DNA from 2 places in the Pseudoalteromonas sp. 23_GOM-1509m genome. Region 1 is predicted to be linked to the other one. Evidence: predicted binding sites of a transcription regulator. Region 1 holds the regulator's gene; the other holds the start of a gene.
What was found. Region 1 encodes MetJ, which represses methionine synthesis genes. Its sites were predicted from a motif close to TAGACGTCTAGACGTCTA; they were not measured.
Positions count from the first base shown of each region.

Region 2: metK (methionine adenosyltransferase) is a predicted target of MetJ. The motif match lies at 2,524-2,541, and genes of this name have one in related genera.

Region 1 covers NZ_JADO01000011.1:60,198-68,427, forward strand. Annotated here, with positions in the region: gene hslU (HslU--HslV peptidase ATPase subunit) at 1-604, opposite strand, end outside; gene hslV (ATP-dependent protease subunit HslV) at 617-1,135, opposite strand; gene N523_RS0104920 (SPOR domain-containing protein) at 1,216-1,743, opposite strand; gene priA (primosomal protein N') at 1,764-3,947, opposite strand; gene rpmE (50S ribosomal protein L31) at 4,178-4,393, shown strand; gene N523_RS0104935 (malic enzyme-like NAD(P)-binding protein) at 4,918-6,159, shown strand; gene metJ (met regulon transcriptional regulator MetJ) at 6,229-6,549, opposite strand; gene metB (cystathionine gamma-synthase) at 6,748-7,995, shown strand; gene metL (bifunctional aspartate kinase/homoserine dehydrogenase II) at 8,045-8,230, shown strand, end outside.
Region 2 covers NZ_KI912433.1:425,053-433,282, forward strand. Annotated here, with positions in the region: gene tkt (transketolase) at 386-2,377, opposite strand; gene metK (methionine adenosyltransferase) at 2,643-3,794, shown strand; gene N523_RS0115425 (hypothetical protein) at 3,934-4,479, shown strand; gene N523_RS0115430 (5-formyltetrahydrofolate cyclo-ligase) at 4,498-5,094, shown strand; gene rpiA (ribose-5-phosphate isomerase RpiA) at 5,148-5,801, shown strand; gene serA (phosphoglycerate dehydrogenase) at 5,811-7,040, shown strand; gene N523_RS0115445 (hypothetical protein) at 7,133-8,065, opposite strand; gene radA (DNA repair protein RadA) at 8,151-8,230, opposite strand, start outside.

The DNA.
Region 1 (8,230 bases):
ACATTCCCTGTAACTGGTTGGTCATTTCTTCCATACCAGGAGGAGCCATAATTTCAATATTAGGTTGAGCTTGGGCTAAATCAATATCAATTTCTTTGTCATCTAATTGGCCTTCGCGTAACTTTTTACGAAACGATTGGCGTGTCGATGAATTTTCATCGCGCTGAACTTCACCGTATTGATCTTTCGCTGGAGGCAGTAATACATCTAATATACGTTCTTCAGCCGCTTCTTCAGCGCGATGTTTGAACTTTTTAGTTTGTTGCTCTCGTGTCATTTTAATTGAAACATCAACTAAATCACGGATGATAGTTTCAACTTCTTTACCGACATAACCTACTTCTGTAAATTTAGTGGCTTCAACTTTAATAAAAGGTGCATTGGCAAGCTTTGCTAAACGACGAGCAATCTCAGTTTTACCTACACCCGTAGGGCCAATCATTAAGATATTTTTTGGCGTTACTTCTGCGCGTAAGTCTTCGTTTAACTGCATACGGCGCCAGCGATTACGAAGGGCAATAGCAACCGCTTTTTTCGCTTTAGCTTGGCCAATAATATGTTGGTCTAGCTCATGAACAATTTCTCTTGGGGTCATATCAGACATAGCGAGTTCCTATTACAATTCTTCGATAGTTTGGAAGTTATTCGTAAATACACAGATGTTGCCAGCAATTGTTAGACTTTTCTCTACAATTTCACGAGCACTTAAGTCGGTATTTTCTAATAAGGCGGTTGCAGCTGATTGCGCAAAGTTACCGCCGCTGCCAATTGCGATTAGGTCGTTTTCTGGTTGCACCACGTCACCGTTGCCGGTGATAATTAGCGAAGCTGTTTCATCAGCAACAGCAAGTAAAGCTTCAAGTTTACGCAGGGCACGATCGCTACGCCAATCTTTAGCCATTTCTACAGCCGCTTTAGTGAGGTTACCTTGGTGCATTTCTAGTTTGCTTTCAAAACGTTCGAAAAGAGTAAAGGCATCAGCAGTGCCGCCAGCAAACCCAGCGATAACTTTGCCATTATAAAGGCGTCGAACTTTTCGGGCATTGCCCTTCATTACTGTGTTACCAAGAGATACTTGGCCGTCACCACCAATAACAACTTTGTCATCACGGCGTACACTTACGATTGTAGTCATGTTATTCCTCATCATCGCGCTGCAAGGGGCAGCGCGTAAAAAACGATTATGAAGAGGTTATATGGGTGAATGGTTTAAATTCAAGTCCAGCCCCAAATTCCGCAGCCGACAATATTAATTCGTTTAAGTTTGTTCTTGTCACTTTCTGCATGACGCTTGGTTTCATAAGGCCCTAAACGCACTTTGTACCAAATACCATTGCTGCCTGTGGTTTTTTTGATTTCTGAAATTAATCCTGCAAAGGCTATTTTAGCTTTTAAGGTTTCAGCTTGCTGATGGGTTCTAAATGAACCACATTGCATGACATAAGGGCCTTTTTGTTCAAGTTCTTTTACTTCAACCTGAATCTCATGCTCTTTAATTTCTTTAATAAATTTAGGTGGCCGCGGTTTAGCTATTTCTACTTGTTTTTCGGGTGTTGGATTTGCTTGCTTTTCAACAAGCTCTGGATCGGCATTGTTTTTAACAAACCAGAGTCCGTATGCAAAACCACCGACTAGTAACAAGGCAATAATGATTAACAAAAACGGGAAGGGTTTTTTAGCCGGCTCTTGTTTAGTGTTTTTTCTATTTTTTGGTTTTTTATTAATATAATCGTGCTGTGCCATGGTGTTATATGTGGCCTTACCTAAATCATGTCTGTAGGGTCTACGTCTAAACTCCAGCGAACTTTTTGTGCAAGTTTGCTAGTGCTGAGATAATCAACCATTTGCGCGAGATACTGATGTAGTATGCGTCGATCTTGCGCTTGAATATGTAATTGAAAACGATACATTCCCGCAATTTTTTCTAAAGGCGCGGGGATCGGTCCGAGCAATTGTATACCAGATACCCCATTGACAGGAACCAAATCCGTGAGAAAGTCGACGACTTGCTTTATGTTATGCCCTTGTGCGCGAACAATTGCCATACTCGTAATAGGTGGCAACTGTGCATCACTTCGCTCAGTGAGTGCAAAGCGGGCAAAATCTTGATAGCCATTATTAACTAAGTCTTGTAATAGCGGGTGCTCAGGAAAGTGCGTTTGTAATAATACTTCACCGGGTTCGCCAGAACGTCCCGCGCGTCCTGCAACTTGTGTTACTAATTGTGCTAAATGCTCAGTAGCCCTAAAGTCACACGAATACAAACCACTATCGACATCTAAAATAAGTACTAAGCTAACATCAGCAAAATGGTGACCTTTTGCCAGCATTTGCGTACCAACTAAAATACGTGCGCCGCCTTGGTTTATTTCATCCAGTGCTTTTTCAAGGCTACCTTTACGCCGAGTTGAATCACGGTCGATACGGCTGATCGGGGTGTCTGCAAATTCACTACTCAAAAACTCTTCTATTTGCTCGGTGCCTTTGCCGTTAGGAAAGATTTGCGTACTACCACAGTCAGGGCATTGATGTGGTACATGATATTGATCGCCACAATGGTGGCAAATCATTTGGCCTATTGCCTTATGAAAAGTCGCACTGGTGCTGCAGCGGTTACATTCACTCAACCAACCACATTCATGACAAATCAAGGTAGGAGAAAACCCACGGCGATTTAAAAATACCATCACCTGCTTTCCCCTATTCAGGTGCTGGCGCATTATTGCAAGACTGGCATGTGCAATACCGGCTCGATCAGGCTGACCTTTCATGTCGAGCAGCTTAAACTGATTATCGGTGGCGGTTTGTGCGCGCTCACTTAATGTAAGCAACTGGTATTTGTTATTAATAGCTTTATGCAGTGTTTCTAGTGCTGGCGTAGCGCTACCCAAAATAAGTGGAATTTGATGCTGATAGGCACGATACGCAGCTAAATCACGGGCATGGTAGCGTAAAGTGTCTTGTTGTTTAAATGAGGCATCATGCTCCTCATCAACCACAATCATCCCAAGCTTTAAAAATGGCAGAAAAATACTCGAACGGGTGCCTATAACAATGGCACAACTGCCTTTTTCGCAAAAACGCCATGTTTGTAGACGTTCGTTATCGGTTAATGCCGAGTGCCATAACATAATAGGAGTGTCAGGAAAGCGACGTCTAAAACGATTGACCGTTTGAGGCGTTAGCCCGATTTCAGGAACGAGCACTAACGCCTGTTCGCCACGTTTTAATACTTCTTCTAGGCATTGCAGGTAAACTTCGGTTTTTCCGCTGCCAGTGACACCTTCTAGCAAAAAGCTATTAAACCCCGTACTTTGATTAATTGCAGTGCAGGCAATGGCTTGCTCTTTATTCAAACGAGGCTTGCTGCCAACCGTTGGCGAGGTATGTTGCCATTGATTGTCGTGCTCAATGGTTTGAATTATTAGCTCTTTATCTAAAAGGGTATCAATGGTTTTTTTATTAAACCCGAGGGCTTTGAGTTCGGTTAATGATGATTTACCGGACGCTGATAATTGCTTAAGCAAATTAAGCTGTGTTTTAGCTTTTAAAGACGGTAAAAGTGCCCCCTTTTCGCTTAATGTCACCATGTTTATACTGGTTTTATCAGGGCACTCACCTTGGCGCAGTGCACTGGGCAATGCAATATGAATAGTTTCACCGAGTGGATAGCAATAATAACGCGCTGTAAATTTCAGTAGCTCTAAATGCTGCGCAGATAACACCGGTGAGTCGTCAATAACTTCAATAATAGATTTTATTTTGCCTTCGGGGACTGCTGTTTCCGTTTTTAAGCTAAGAATAACTGCTACTTTACGTTGATTACCAAAAGGGACTAACACGCGCATACCAGGCTGTAATTGAGTCAGCGGTACTAATTGCTCATCCACTTTATAATCAAAGGTGCGAGGCAAGGGGACTTTTATTGCAACTTCAGCAAAACGCATAACAACTCAACCAATTAACGTAATGGTTTAATGTACTAAAAATAGCATTAAAAGCCTACCGACAAATCAGTAATGAATAGGTGTTTGCCGACTTTTTAGCAAAAAGGGTAATTAAAGCTTGTGTGCGTGCGGGTTGTTGGATAAAATTCGCGACCAATAAATTTGTTTTAACGACGTATGGTGCCAGACTTCGGGTTTGGAGAGCGATGCGGCCTTAACTAGAGGTTCCTATGAAAGAAGGTATTCACCCTAAGTACGAAGTAATTTCTGCAACTTGTTCATGCGGAAACAAATTCGAAACTCGTTCTACTCTGTGTAAAGACATTCACTTAGACGTATGTTCTGCGTGTCACCCGTTTTACACTGGTAAGCAAAAGATTTTAGACACTGGCGGCCGTGTTGATCGCTTCAACAAGCGCTTCGGTGCACTTAGCAGCAAAAAATAATTTTTTGTTTCTATGTAAAAAAAGCACCTTAGGGTGCTTTTTTTGTGGCCAAAATTTACTTTCCTACCTGCTTTCTTAGCAATTTTGTATTTATTTTTTTTGCATAACTATTTCCTGTTCTTATTCTGAGTATGCATAAACATTTGCAGACAAAACAGCCAATATTCTCTATATTTTTATTTGTTAAACTTTAAAGATGGTACTCAAATGCAGGTAACGTGAGGTTATTTGTGTTTAAAGTTAAATAAAATTCGGTATTTCACTATTTTAATTTAAGACTAAAAAATACGCTTTATAAAAATAGAACAAGGGCAAAAAGTACCTGTATTTTTCATTTTTATGACGAATTTATATTTTAAAAATGTCAGGATAATCTAGGGAAGTTGCTGATAAATCACTTAAAATTAACAGTTCTAGCATATAACAGGATAGACCTGATATTGCTTGGAATTTAAAAATAATAAAGGTATCGTAGATTAAAACTACCTCTCACTTTAACTTAAATTGCAGGATATAATCGCGTTATGTCAGATTTTCGTGAACAAGCACTACATTACCATGCCCATCCCGTTCCAGGTAAAATCAGTATTGAGCTGACCAAGCCCGCTGAGACGGTTAAAGACCTCGCGCTCGCATACAGCCCCGGTGTCGCAGAACCTGTTCGTGAAATTGCCGCTGATCCAGCAAATGCCTACAAATATACTGGTAAAGGAAATATGGTTGCGGTTATTACTAACGGCACCGCAATTTTAGGCTTAGGTAATTTAGGTCCACTGGCTTCAAAACCCGTTATGGAAGGTAAAGCGCTACTATTTAAGCGTTTTGCAGGGTTAGACTCTATAGATATTGAAGTTAAGCACCGTACTACCGAAGACTTTATTAACACGGTGGCTAATATTGCCGACACCTTTGGTGGAATTAATTTAGAAGATATTAAAGCGCCCGAGTGTTTTGAAATAGAAAAAGCGCTTATAGAGCGTTGTAGCATTCCTGTTTTTCATGATGATCAGCATGGTACGGCTATTGTAACGGCTGCGGGTATGCTAAACGCGCTGGAAGTACAGGGCAAAGCAATTGAAGATGCAATTATTGTATGTTTAGGTGCCGGCGCTGCAGCTGTTGCCTGTATGGAGCTTTTAATTAAGTGTGGCGCGTTGCGTGAACATATTTATATGTTAGATCGCAAAGGAGTTATTCATACGCGTCGTGATGACTTGAATGAATATAAGCAATTATTTGCAAACAATACCGATAAACGTACTTTACAAGATGTAATTGAAGATGCCGATGTGTTTGTGGGTGTATCGGGCCCTAATTTATTAGCCCCTGAAGATTTAAAATTAATGGCTGATAGACCCGTGGTATTTGCTTGTTCAAACCCCGATCCTGAAATCGATCCGCAATTAGCACACGCTGCACGTAACGATTTAATTATGGCTACAGGTCGCTCTGATTATCCGAATCAAGTTAATAACGTATTGTGTTTTCCGTTTATTTTCCGTGGTGCGTTAGATGTACGTGCCAGTGAAATAAACGACGAGATGAAAATTGCTGCTGTAGAAGCAATCCGCAGTATTGCTAAAGAGCCCGTACCGGCTGAAGTGCTTACTGCCGCAGGCATCGACAAATTAGAGTTTGGTGCTAAATATATTATACCAAAACCAATGGATCCACGTTTGTTACCACGTATAGCTAAAGCGGTTGCGCAGGCGGCGGTAGACTCTGGCGTTGCACAAATTGATATGCCAGAAAACTACATGGCGTAATTGTTAAGTGTAAATTAGCGCAAAAAAAAACCTCAGCATTTGCTGAGGTTTTTTTGTATAAAGACCCTTCTAGTCTTCATTTAAAATAGGCACTTCTAGTCCCATTTCTTGCATTATTTTCTTCACTTCTTCAGGTACTTTTTCTGCGTTATCTTTACGCAAATCATCATCATTAGGCAGCGGTTGCCCGGTAAACGCATGCAAAAACGCTTCGCATAAAAGCTCGCTATTTGTTGCATGACGTAAGTTGTTTATTTGACGACGAGTACGTTCATCAGTTAATACTTTTAATACATTTAGCGGGATCGAAACGGTGATCTTCTTTACTTGTTCGGATTTTTTCCCGTGTTCTGCGTATGGGTGAATATATTCACCATTCCATTTAGCCATAAGATGTATCGTTGCCTCAGATTATAAATTGCTCACACAGCATCAAAGCGTGTAAATATGCGTGAAATTCTATCGGTTTAAAAAAGATAGTCAAATACTAGTTATTTAGCTATCTAGACATTTAAATGTTTTGACATCTTAAATTGCATGCGCTACCTTTTAGACGTCTAAACATCCAAATTAGTAAAGGTAGCGAAAATGAGTGAAAAAAATAAGGCAACAATTGCTGTTCGTAGTGGAATAGAAGCCGACAAACAGCATGGTGCGGTTGTTCCACCGCTTTATTTATCAACAACTTACTCATTTGCTGACTTTGATACAAAGCGTCAATATGATTATGGCCGCAGTGGTAACCCTAATCGTGACATTTTGGCTGAGGCGCTCACGGAGCTTGAAGGTGGCGCTAAAGGCATTATTACCGCAACAGGCATGGCAGCCGTTCACCTAACAACACAATTACTTAATAGTGACGATACGTTAGTGATCCCTCATGACTGTTATGGGGGCAGCTATCGCTTATTTACTTCGCTAGAAAAGCGCGGCTTATTAAAACTAGAAGTGGTCGATTTTACCAAAAGCGACAGTTTGACACGCATCCTTGCTATTAAACCTAAGCTGATTTGGATTGAAACACCTAGCAATCCTATTTTACGCTTAACAGATATTAAAGCGGTAACTGATACAGCTAAACAGTGTGGTGCACTGGTTGCCGCCGACAACACATTTTTATCGCCAGCATTACAAAACCCGATTAAGTTTGGCGCTGATATTGTGGTGCACTCAACCACAAAATATATCAATGGCCATTCAGACGTTGTTGGTGGCGCGGTTATCGCAGCGACTGCTGAGTTAGGTGAAGAGTTAGCGTGGTGGGCAAATAACATTGGCATCACCGGCGCGCCATTTGATAGCTATTTAACGCTCAGAGGCTTACGTACTTTAAACGTGCGTTTAAGGCAACACCAAGAAAATGCACTCGCCATTGCACAGTATTTAGAACGCTCCCAGTTTGTTGCCCAAGTTTACTACCCAGGTCTTGAATCACACCCTCAACATGCGCTAGCTAAGGCGCAGCAGCTTGGCTTTGGTGCTATGGTTAGCTTTGATATAAAAGGCGATATAAACGATGCTGCAGCGTTTTTAACGCGCTTAAATGAATTTAGCTTAGCGGAATCATTAGGTGGAGTAGAAAGTTTGATTTGTCACCCTGCGACTATGACCCACGCCGGCATGGACGCAACCGCGCGTGCAGAAGCCGGAGTAGGCGACACGCTTATTCGTATTTCGGTGGGAATTGAAGATGTAAATGATTTACTCGCTGACTTAGACAGGGTATTTAATTTGGTGCGCCCAGGACAAGCCGATCCCGGCCTATCGGCAAAAAGTGGTGCTAGTGAATCATTTGGTTCAGCAAAGTTAAACGCGGCGCATCCGGCGTTATGGTAGTGCATACCAATCTTCAAAATACAAAACATAAATGCGAGTCGGTATTAATATGGTAAATCAGGTTCATAAATTTGGTGGTTCGAGTTTAAGCTCAGCGGATCGCTTTAAAAGTGTCGCAAATATTATTTTAACTCATGCTCAAGCTGGGGATTGTGTGGTGGTATCGGCTGCCGGTAAAACCACCGATACCTTAGTTAAACTGTGGCAAAGCTATCAACAGCAAGACACTCAAGCT
Region 2 (8,230 bases), on a different contig from region 1:
CAGTGCCTGATACACAAAAACCTTGCAAGTTAAGTGCTGTGAAAATTACTCATTTAGAAGCCAAAAGATTAAAAATGAAAGACTTTATGGGAAATAGGTTGTGAGCAACGGGCTAAACTTTTGAACAGGTCTTTTAATGATTTTTGTACAAAGAGGACTATGAGACGCTACGCTTTAGAGGAAGTAATCAAACAGCAGAATTGACTTTGAAATTTGGGTTTTGTATTACCTCACTTGCTTCTCTGTGTTCAAATAAATTTTTAATAATTTGTGCACAAAGAGGGCGATGAGACGCTATGCTTTAGAGGAAGTGATAAAAGTACAACTCATAAAAAAGCCCGCCCTATTTTACGCAGGGCGGGCTTTTAAATGTTAAAGCAGTTGCTTAAAACAATGCGTTTGCTTTGTTAACTACATTTTCTACCGTAAAGCCGAAGAACTCAAATAGCTCGTTTGCCGGTGCCGACTCACCAAAGGTGGTCATACCAACTACGGCGCCATTTAGGCCTACATACTTGTACCAGTAATCAGCAATACCCGCTTCAATCGCTACGCGACGTGAAACGCTTGCTGGTAATACGCTTTCTTTGTACTCAGGCGATTGGTCTTCAAACGCATCAGTACATGGCATAGATACAACACGTACCTTTTTACCCTGCGCACGTAGCTCTTTCGCAGAGTCTTGCGCTAGCTGTACTTCAGAACCCGTTGCAATCAAAATAAGCTCTGGATTGCCGTCACAACTTAAGATGTAACCACCCTTTTTAACGTCGCTTAATTGCTGGGCATCACGAGCTTGCTGCTCTAAGCCTTGGCGAGTAAAGATTAATGATGTAGGACCGTCTTTACGTTCAATAGCTTGTTGCCATGCAATTGCTGACTCAACTTGGTCACATGGGCGCCAGTTGTATAGGTTAGGCGTTAAACGCATGCTCGCAATTTGCTCAACTGGTTGGTGAGTTGGACCATCTTCACCTAAACCGATTGAATCGTGCGTGTATACAAAAATGCTTGGTTGCTTCATTAATGCAGCCATACGTACCGCGTTGCGTGCGTATTCCATAAACATTAAGAACGTTGCACCGTAAGGAATAAAGCCTTTATGCAGTGCAATACCGTTCATAATGGCCGACATACCAAACTCACGTACACCGTAGTAAATGTAGTTACCACTTGCATCATCAGCAGTTAAGCCTTTAGAGCCATCCCAAATTGTTAAGTTTGAACCCGCTAAATCGGCAGAACCACCCATAAATTCAGGTAGTAACGGGCCAAACGCATTTAATGCATTTTGCGACGCTTTACGTGATGCTGGGTTTGCTGGGTTTGCTTGCAGCTCTTCAATGTACGCTTGTGATTTTTCAGCCCAGTCAGCTGGTAATTCTGAATGTGTACGGCGTTTGTATTCTGCTGCTAGCTCTGGGTATGCTTTTTCATATGCGGCAAATTTTTCGTCCCAGCTTGCTTCAAGCTGTTGGCCTTTTTCTTTGTTATCCCACTGTGCATAAATATCTTCAGGGATTTCAAATGCATCGCCCGTCCAACCTAAAAACTCGCGAGACGCTTTAATTTCGTCATCACCTAGTGGTGCACCGTGACAATCGTGGCTACCTGATTTATTAGGTGAGCCGTAACCAATAATAGTTTTACAACAAATTAGTGTTGGCTTATCAGTCACGCTTTTAGCTTCTGCAATTGCTGCACTTACTGCATCGCTATCATGGCCATCAACGTCACTAATTACATGCCAGCCGTATGCTTTAAAACGTGCTGGGGTATCATCACTAAACCAACCTTCAACTTCACCGTCGATTGAAATGCCGTTGTCATCCCAAAATGCCACTAATTTGCCTAGGCCTAATGTACCGGCTAGTGAGCATGCTTCATGAGAAATGCCTTCCATTAAACAGCCATCACCCATAAACGCATACGTGTGGTGATCAACAATGTCGTGGCCTTCACGGTTAAACTGCGCTGCTAATGCTTTTTCAGCAATCGCCATACCTACCGCATTTGTGATCCCTTGACCTAATGGGCCCGTAGTGGTCTCAATTCCTGGCGCGTATCCATATTCTGGATGGCCTGGTGTTTTAGAATGCATTTGGCGGAAGTTTTTAATTTCGTCCAGTGGCAAGTCATAACCACTTAAATGCAGTAGAGAATAAATTAGCATTGAACCGTGACCATTTGAGAGTATAAATCGATCTCGGTCAGCCCACTCTGGATTTGTTGGGTTATGTTTTAGATAATCGCGCCATAATACTTCTGCGATATCAGCCATGCCCATAGGGGCTCCAGGGTGACCAGATTTGGCCTTTTGTACTGCGTCCATTGACAAGACGCGAATAGCATTTGCAAGTTCTTTGCGAGATGGCATGAATTCTCCTACCTTTATATGTATTTGCGCGGGTATTTATTTATCCCCATTCTTACTTATTGTGGGGGCTGTGTGCAATTAAAAACCCATAAAAATAGGGCATTATGAATATTTTTTAAGAACCATTTACTATTAGATATTTTATTTAGACGTCTAGGCGTAAAAAAACTATGCAAGTTCATTTGTTTTAGATAAAATACGCGCCTTAATTTTTTAGCGCTAATACCGACGTTTGTGAAGCGCAATATTTGTGAGCATAATTACAATGGCAAAACATTTATTTACTTCTGAATCTGTTTCTGAAGGTCATCCGGATAAAATCGCCGATCAAATTTCTGATGCGGTACTTGATGCTATCCTAGAGCAAGACTCTCATGCCCGTGTAGCGTGTGAAACTTACGTTAAAACCGGTATGGTTATGGTTGGTGGTGAAATCACGACTAGCGCATGGGTTGATATCGAAGAAATTACACGTAAAACAGTACGTGAAATTGGTTACACACATTCAGACATGGGCTTTGATGCCGATTCGTGTGCAATTTTAAACACGATTGGTAAACAGTCTCCTGACATTAACCAAGGTGTTGACCGTACAAGCCCTGAAGAGCAAGGCGCTGGCGACCAAGGCCTAATGTTTGGTTACGCATGTAACGAAACTGAAGTATTAATGCCTGCTCCAATTACTTATTCTCACCGTTTAGTACAACGCCAAGCACAAGTACGTAAAAGCGGCGAGCTTAACTGGTTGCGTCCAGATGCAAAATCACAGGTTACGTTTGCATACGAAAATGGCAAGCCAGTAGGCATTGATGCCGTTGTACTTTCTACTCAGCACAGCGAAGATGTATCGCAAAGTGATTTAGTAGAAGCGGTAATGGAAACGATTATTAAGCCAGTACTTCCTGCTGAGCTGATTACTAGTGCCACTAAATTCTTTATTAACCCAACTGGCCGTTTTGTAATTGGTGGACCAATGGGTGACTGTGGTTTAACTGGTCGTAAAATCATTGTAGATACTTACGGTGGCATGGCTCGTCACGGTGGTGGTGCTTTCTCTGGTAAAGATCCATCAAAAGTTGACCGCTCAGCGGCTTATGCTGCACGTTATGTTGCTAAAAACATTGTTGCTGCTGGCCTTGCTGACAAGTGTGAACTTCAGGTGTCTTATGCTATTGGTGTTGCAGAGCCAACATCTATCAGTGTTGAAACATTTGGCACAGGTAAATTAGAAGAAGCGCGTTTAATCGAACTTATTCGTGAACACTTTGACTTACGCCCTTACGGCCTGATTCAAATGCTTGATCTTGAGCGCCCTATTTATCTTCCAACAGCGGCTTACGGCCACTTTGGCCGTGATGAATTCCCATGGGAACGCACAGATAAAGCAGACGCACTTCGCGCAGCAGCTGGCCTGTAAGCCACCTAGCTAATATTAAAACGGCCCTTTTTAGGGCCGTTTTGCTATGTGTATTAAGTTAGTCATAAAACAGTCTCGAACTGTTTAACATTTTAGGTATATACTCTGCTTATACAATAAAGCGTGTTAGGGATAAAAAATGGCCGACAATTTTCGTGTTATATTTGTAGGACTTGCAGAAGGCGCAGACAGCCAAGCAGTGACCAATGCACTGACAGAAAAACTAAAAACCTCACCTGAAAAGGTGGCGGCATTTTTTAATGGCAAGCCGCTGTTTGCTCCTAGCAACAAAGAGAAAGCCCTTAAGCAAGCTAAGTTACTTTCAACGCTGGGGATCAAAAGCAAACTTCAGCAAACAGCCCCTACACAAGCTACTTCTCAAAAAGCGCACGACAGCCAGCGAGATCAGCGCTTATTTGATGCCCTAGATTACATTACTAGTAGCTTAATTCGTCTTGAAGAAAAACTTGAGGATCTTGAGCAACGTCTCCCTGAGGTTGAATTATCATTACCTGATGAAAAAAATGAAGTATGGGAAGATGACGATTTAATGCTTGATGAGCCACTCTCTACTACGCCCAAAAAACGCAGTAACCTTGTTTTATATTCGCTGATTTCTACAGCCGTAATATTACTTATTGTGCTTGCTGTGTACTTATTATTTCCTAATTTATTCTCTTTTTAATCATGGTTTAGTTATTTAATGAGTAATAATCGCGCACAAATAAGACACGATATTCGTAAAGCACGTAATAACCTATCAAAAAACCAGCAAGAAATAGCGGCCCACTCGCTTAAAGTGAATTTTATTCAATTTTTAAAAAGCATGAACTCGGCCAAAAAAAGCCATATCGCGCTTTATTTAAGCAATGATGGCGAATTAGATACCTCATTGTTAATTAATGAATTATGGAGCATTGAACAGCATGTTTACTTACCTGTAATTCACCCTTTCAACGGGGCTAATTTACTATTTCAACGATATGAAAAAAACTCACCCATGAGAGCAAACCGCTATGGTATCTTGGAGCCTAAGCTAAACTGCTCTCAAATATGCCCATTGCCAGCGCTTGATTATCTACTTATGCCACTTGTTGCATTTGATAAATTTGGTAATCGCCTTGGAATGGGGGGTGGGTTTTACGATAGAACCTTGGCATGTTTACACGAAGAAAACTGGCAGCAACCACAACTTATTGGTCTAGCACACGAATGCCAACAAGTGGATAAGCTCCCAATTGAATCGTGGGATGTGCCTCTTAAAACTATTATTACACCCAATAAAACCTACTGTTGGTAACAATTAATCTTGTAAACTAACAGTCTATTTTTGACATAAATGAGCACATAGCAATGACACAAGATGAATTAAAAAAAGCAGCTGCATGGGCTGCACTGGAGTTTGTAAAAGAAAACACCATAGTGGGTGTTGGTACAGGCTCAACCGTTAATCATTTTATTGATGCTTTAGGCACAGTAAAAGACACCATTGTTGGTGCAGTATCTAGTTCAGAAGCGTCTACAGCACGTTTAAAAGAACTTGGTATAGAAGTATTTGAGCTAAATAATGTTGATGCTCTGGATGTATACGTTGATGGCGCAGATGAAATTAACGCTCTAAACGAAATGATTAAAGGCGGTGGTGCAGCGCTCACCCGTGAAAAAATAGTCGCGGCAGTGGCTAAACAGTTTGTGTGTATTGTTGATGACACCAAACTAGTCGATACCTTAGGGGATTTCCCACTGCCAGTTGAAGTTATTCCGATGGCGCGCAGCTATGTTGCCCGCGAATTATTAAAACTTGGCGGTGATCCTGTGTATCGCCAAGGTGTTGTAACCGATAACGGCAACGTTATTTTAGATGTACATAATTTAAAAATTACCCATGCTAAACAGCTTGAAACACAAATAAATCAAATTGTTGGCGTAGTCACCAACGGCCTATTTGCAGAGCGCGGTGCTGATAAAGTGATTATCGGCACAAAAAATGGGCCACAAATTAAATAGGATATGGTTATGAGTAAGGTATCGTTAGCAAAAGACAAAATTAAAATTCTCTTGCTTGAAGGTGTTCATCAAAGCGCTGTTGAAACGCTAAAACGTAACGGTTATAGCAATATCGACTACGTTAAAACATCGCTACCTGAGGACGAGCTTATTGAGCGCATTAAAGATGTGCACTTTGTGGGGCTGCGTTCTCGTACTCATATTAATGAATCGGTATTAAATGCAGCTGAAAAACTAGTTGCTATCGGTTGTTTTTGTATTGGTACCAACCAAGTAGATTTAAATGCAGCACGTGAACGCGGTATTGCAGTATTTAATGCCCCGTTTTCAAATACTCGCTCTGTAGCTGAGCTTGTACTAGGTGAAATACTGCTTTTATTACGTGGTATTCCACAGCGAAATGCCGCTGCGCACCGTGGTGGCTGGTTAAAAACAGCCAATGGCTCGTTTGAAGCGCGTGGTAAAACCTTAGGTATTATTGGCTACGGTCACATTGGTACTCAGTTGGGCATTATGGCTGAAAATATTGGTATGAACGTGGAGTATTACGACATTGAAGACAAACTGTCTTTAGGTAATGCGACACAAGTACATAACTTAACGCAGCTATTGCAACGCGCTGATATTATTAGCTTGCACGTACCTGAAACACCGCAAACTAAAAACCTGATTGGCACGGCTGAATTGGCGGTAATGAAGCAAGGCTCTATTTTAATTAACGCTTCACGTGGTACTGTCGTTGATATTGACGCCCTAGCAGAAGCGCTAACAGAGAAAAAACTCAGCGGCGCAGCAATTGACGTATTCCCAGTTGAACCTAAATCTAACGATGAAGAATTTATCTCGCCACTGCGTGAATTCGACAACGTTATTTTAACGCCGCATATAGGTGGTTCTACTCAAGAAGCACAAGAAAACATTGGTATTGAAGTAGCGGGTAAACTCGCTAAGTACTCAGATAACGGCTCAACTATTACCGCAGTTAACTTCCCTGAAGTATCATTGCCAGAGCTTGCTAATCGCAGCCGCTTGTTACACGTGCATCACAACCGCCCTGGCGTGCTAACGCAAATTAACCAAGCGTTTGCTCAGCACGGTATTAACATTGCCGCACAGTACTTACAAACCGATGAAGCAATTGGTTACGTGGTTATTGATGTAGACACAGATCACTCAGAAGTCGCACTTAAAGAGCTCAGTGCGGTTGAAGGTACAATTAGAGCGCGTATTCTTCACTAACTATCAGCTAAAATAATAAAAGCCGTACTTGAATAATCAAGTACGGCTTTTTTGTTTTAAATTGAATCCTGACGGCTTATAACTTACCGCTGTTATTTGCCTTTAACCTCTAAATTTATAAACTTAACCAGCTCTTCGGGTTGTCCTGCTAACATCATTAGTTGCTGATTCACTTCCATCATAGTTTTACCTTCAGGCAGTTTTGCTGACACACTAAACGAATTTAGTCCTTTAGCAAAATCAGTTAACGCCTTGGCTATTTCTTCGGTCACAGGTGCTTGTTGAAGCTGTTGATCAAGCATTGTTTGCATTTGCTCTAACGTCATACCTTGCTTTGCCAACTCGCTTTCTAATAAGCCTTTAAGATCACCTTGGTTATTAACAACTAAGCTAACATTACGTGGCTCTAGCTTACTCATTGCTTGCATAATCATTGTTTGCTGCTGTAACTCTTGCTCATAAGTAAGTGGCGTAGTGCCTGCAGCTTGTTGAGCCTTACTGATTTCAAGTGAAGCGTCCATAAGCGCTTTAGAATTAGCAAGCCCCATGTCCATATCAATACTGGCAATATCATTAGCTTGCAGCTTAACAACAATATCACTGTTACCTGATTGCTCATCGTAATCTAATGAAGAGTGTAAATCATAACTGGCTGAGGCAAGTTGTGTATTTGTATCTGCAGGCAGTGTATCGACAAAGCTTTTATCAAATTGAAAGTTTTTTAACGTAAAAGCAGTATGTGGCGATATTTTATCGGTTTCGTAGCCTGTCACTTCAACATGCTCAACCGTGGCAATTTTATCGCCCTCAGGGCTAGTCACTTCAATATTACTAATGGCAACACTGTTTGAAATAACACTCGCCGATAGCTCTGCGTAGTTAAAACTAGCACCTGTTTGTTCGCTGACCAAGGCCAACTGTTTATCAACCTCAGCACGTACCTCTTGTGTTGCAACATAGTTTGCATAGCTTACGCCACCCACACCTGCAGCAATAATCGCGGCTGCAATCACTAATTTTTTCATGTCATTTCCTTATTAAACTCTTTATATAAGTGGCTTTAAGCAAGACTAACATTGAGAACATGCATCGTTAAGCACTTTTTGTTTGCTAGTTAATTAAACTCAGTAGCTCGTGCACTGTTTTAACTGGCGTTATTTTAGCACCCAGCCCTTCCATCGATTTATGGT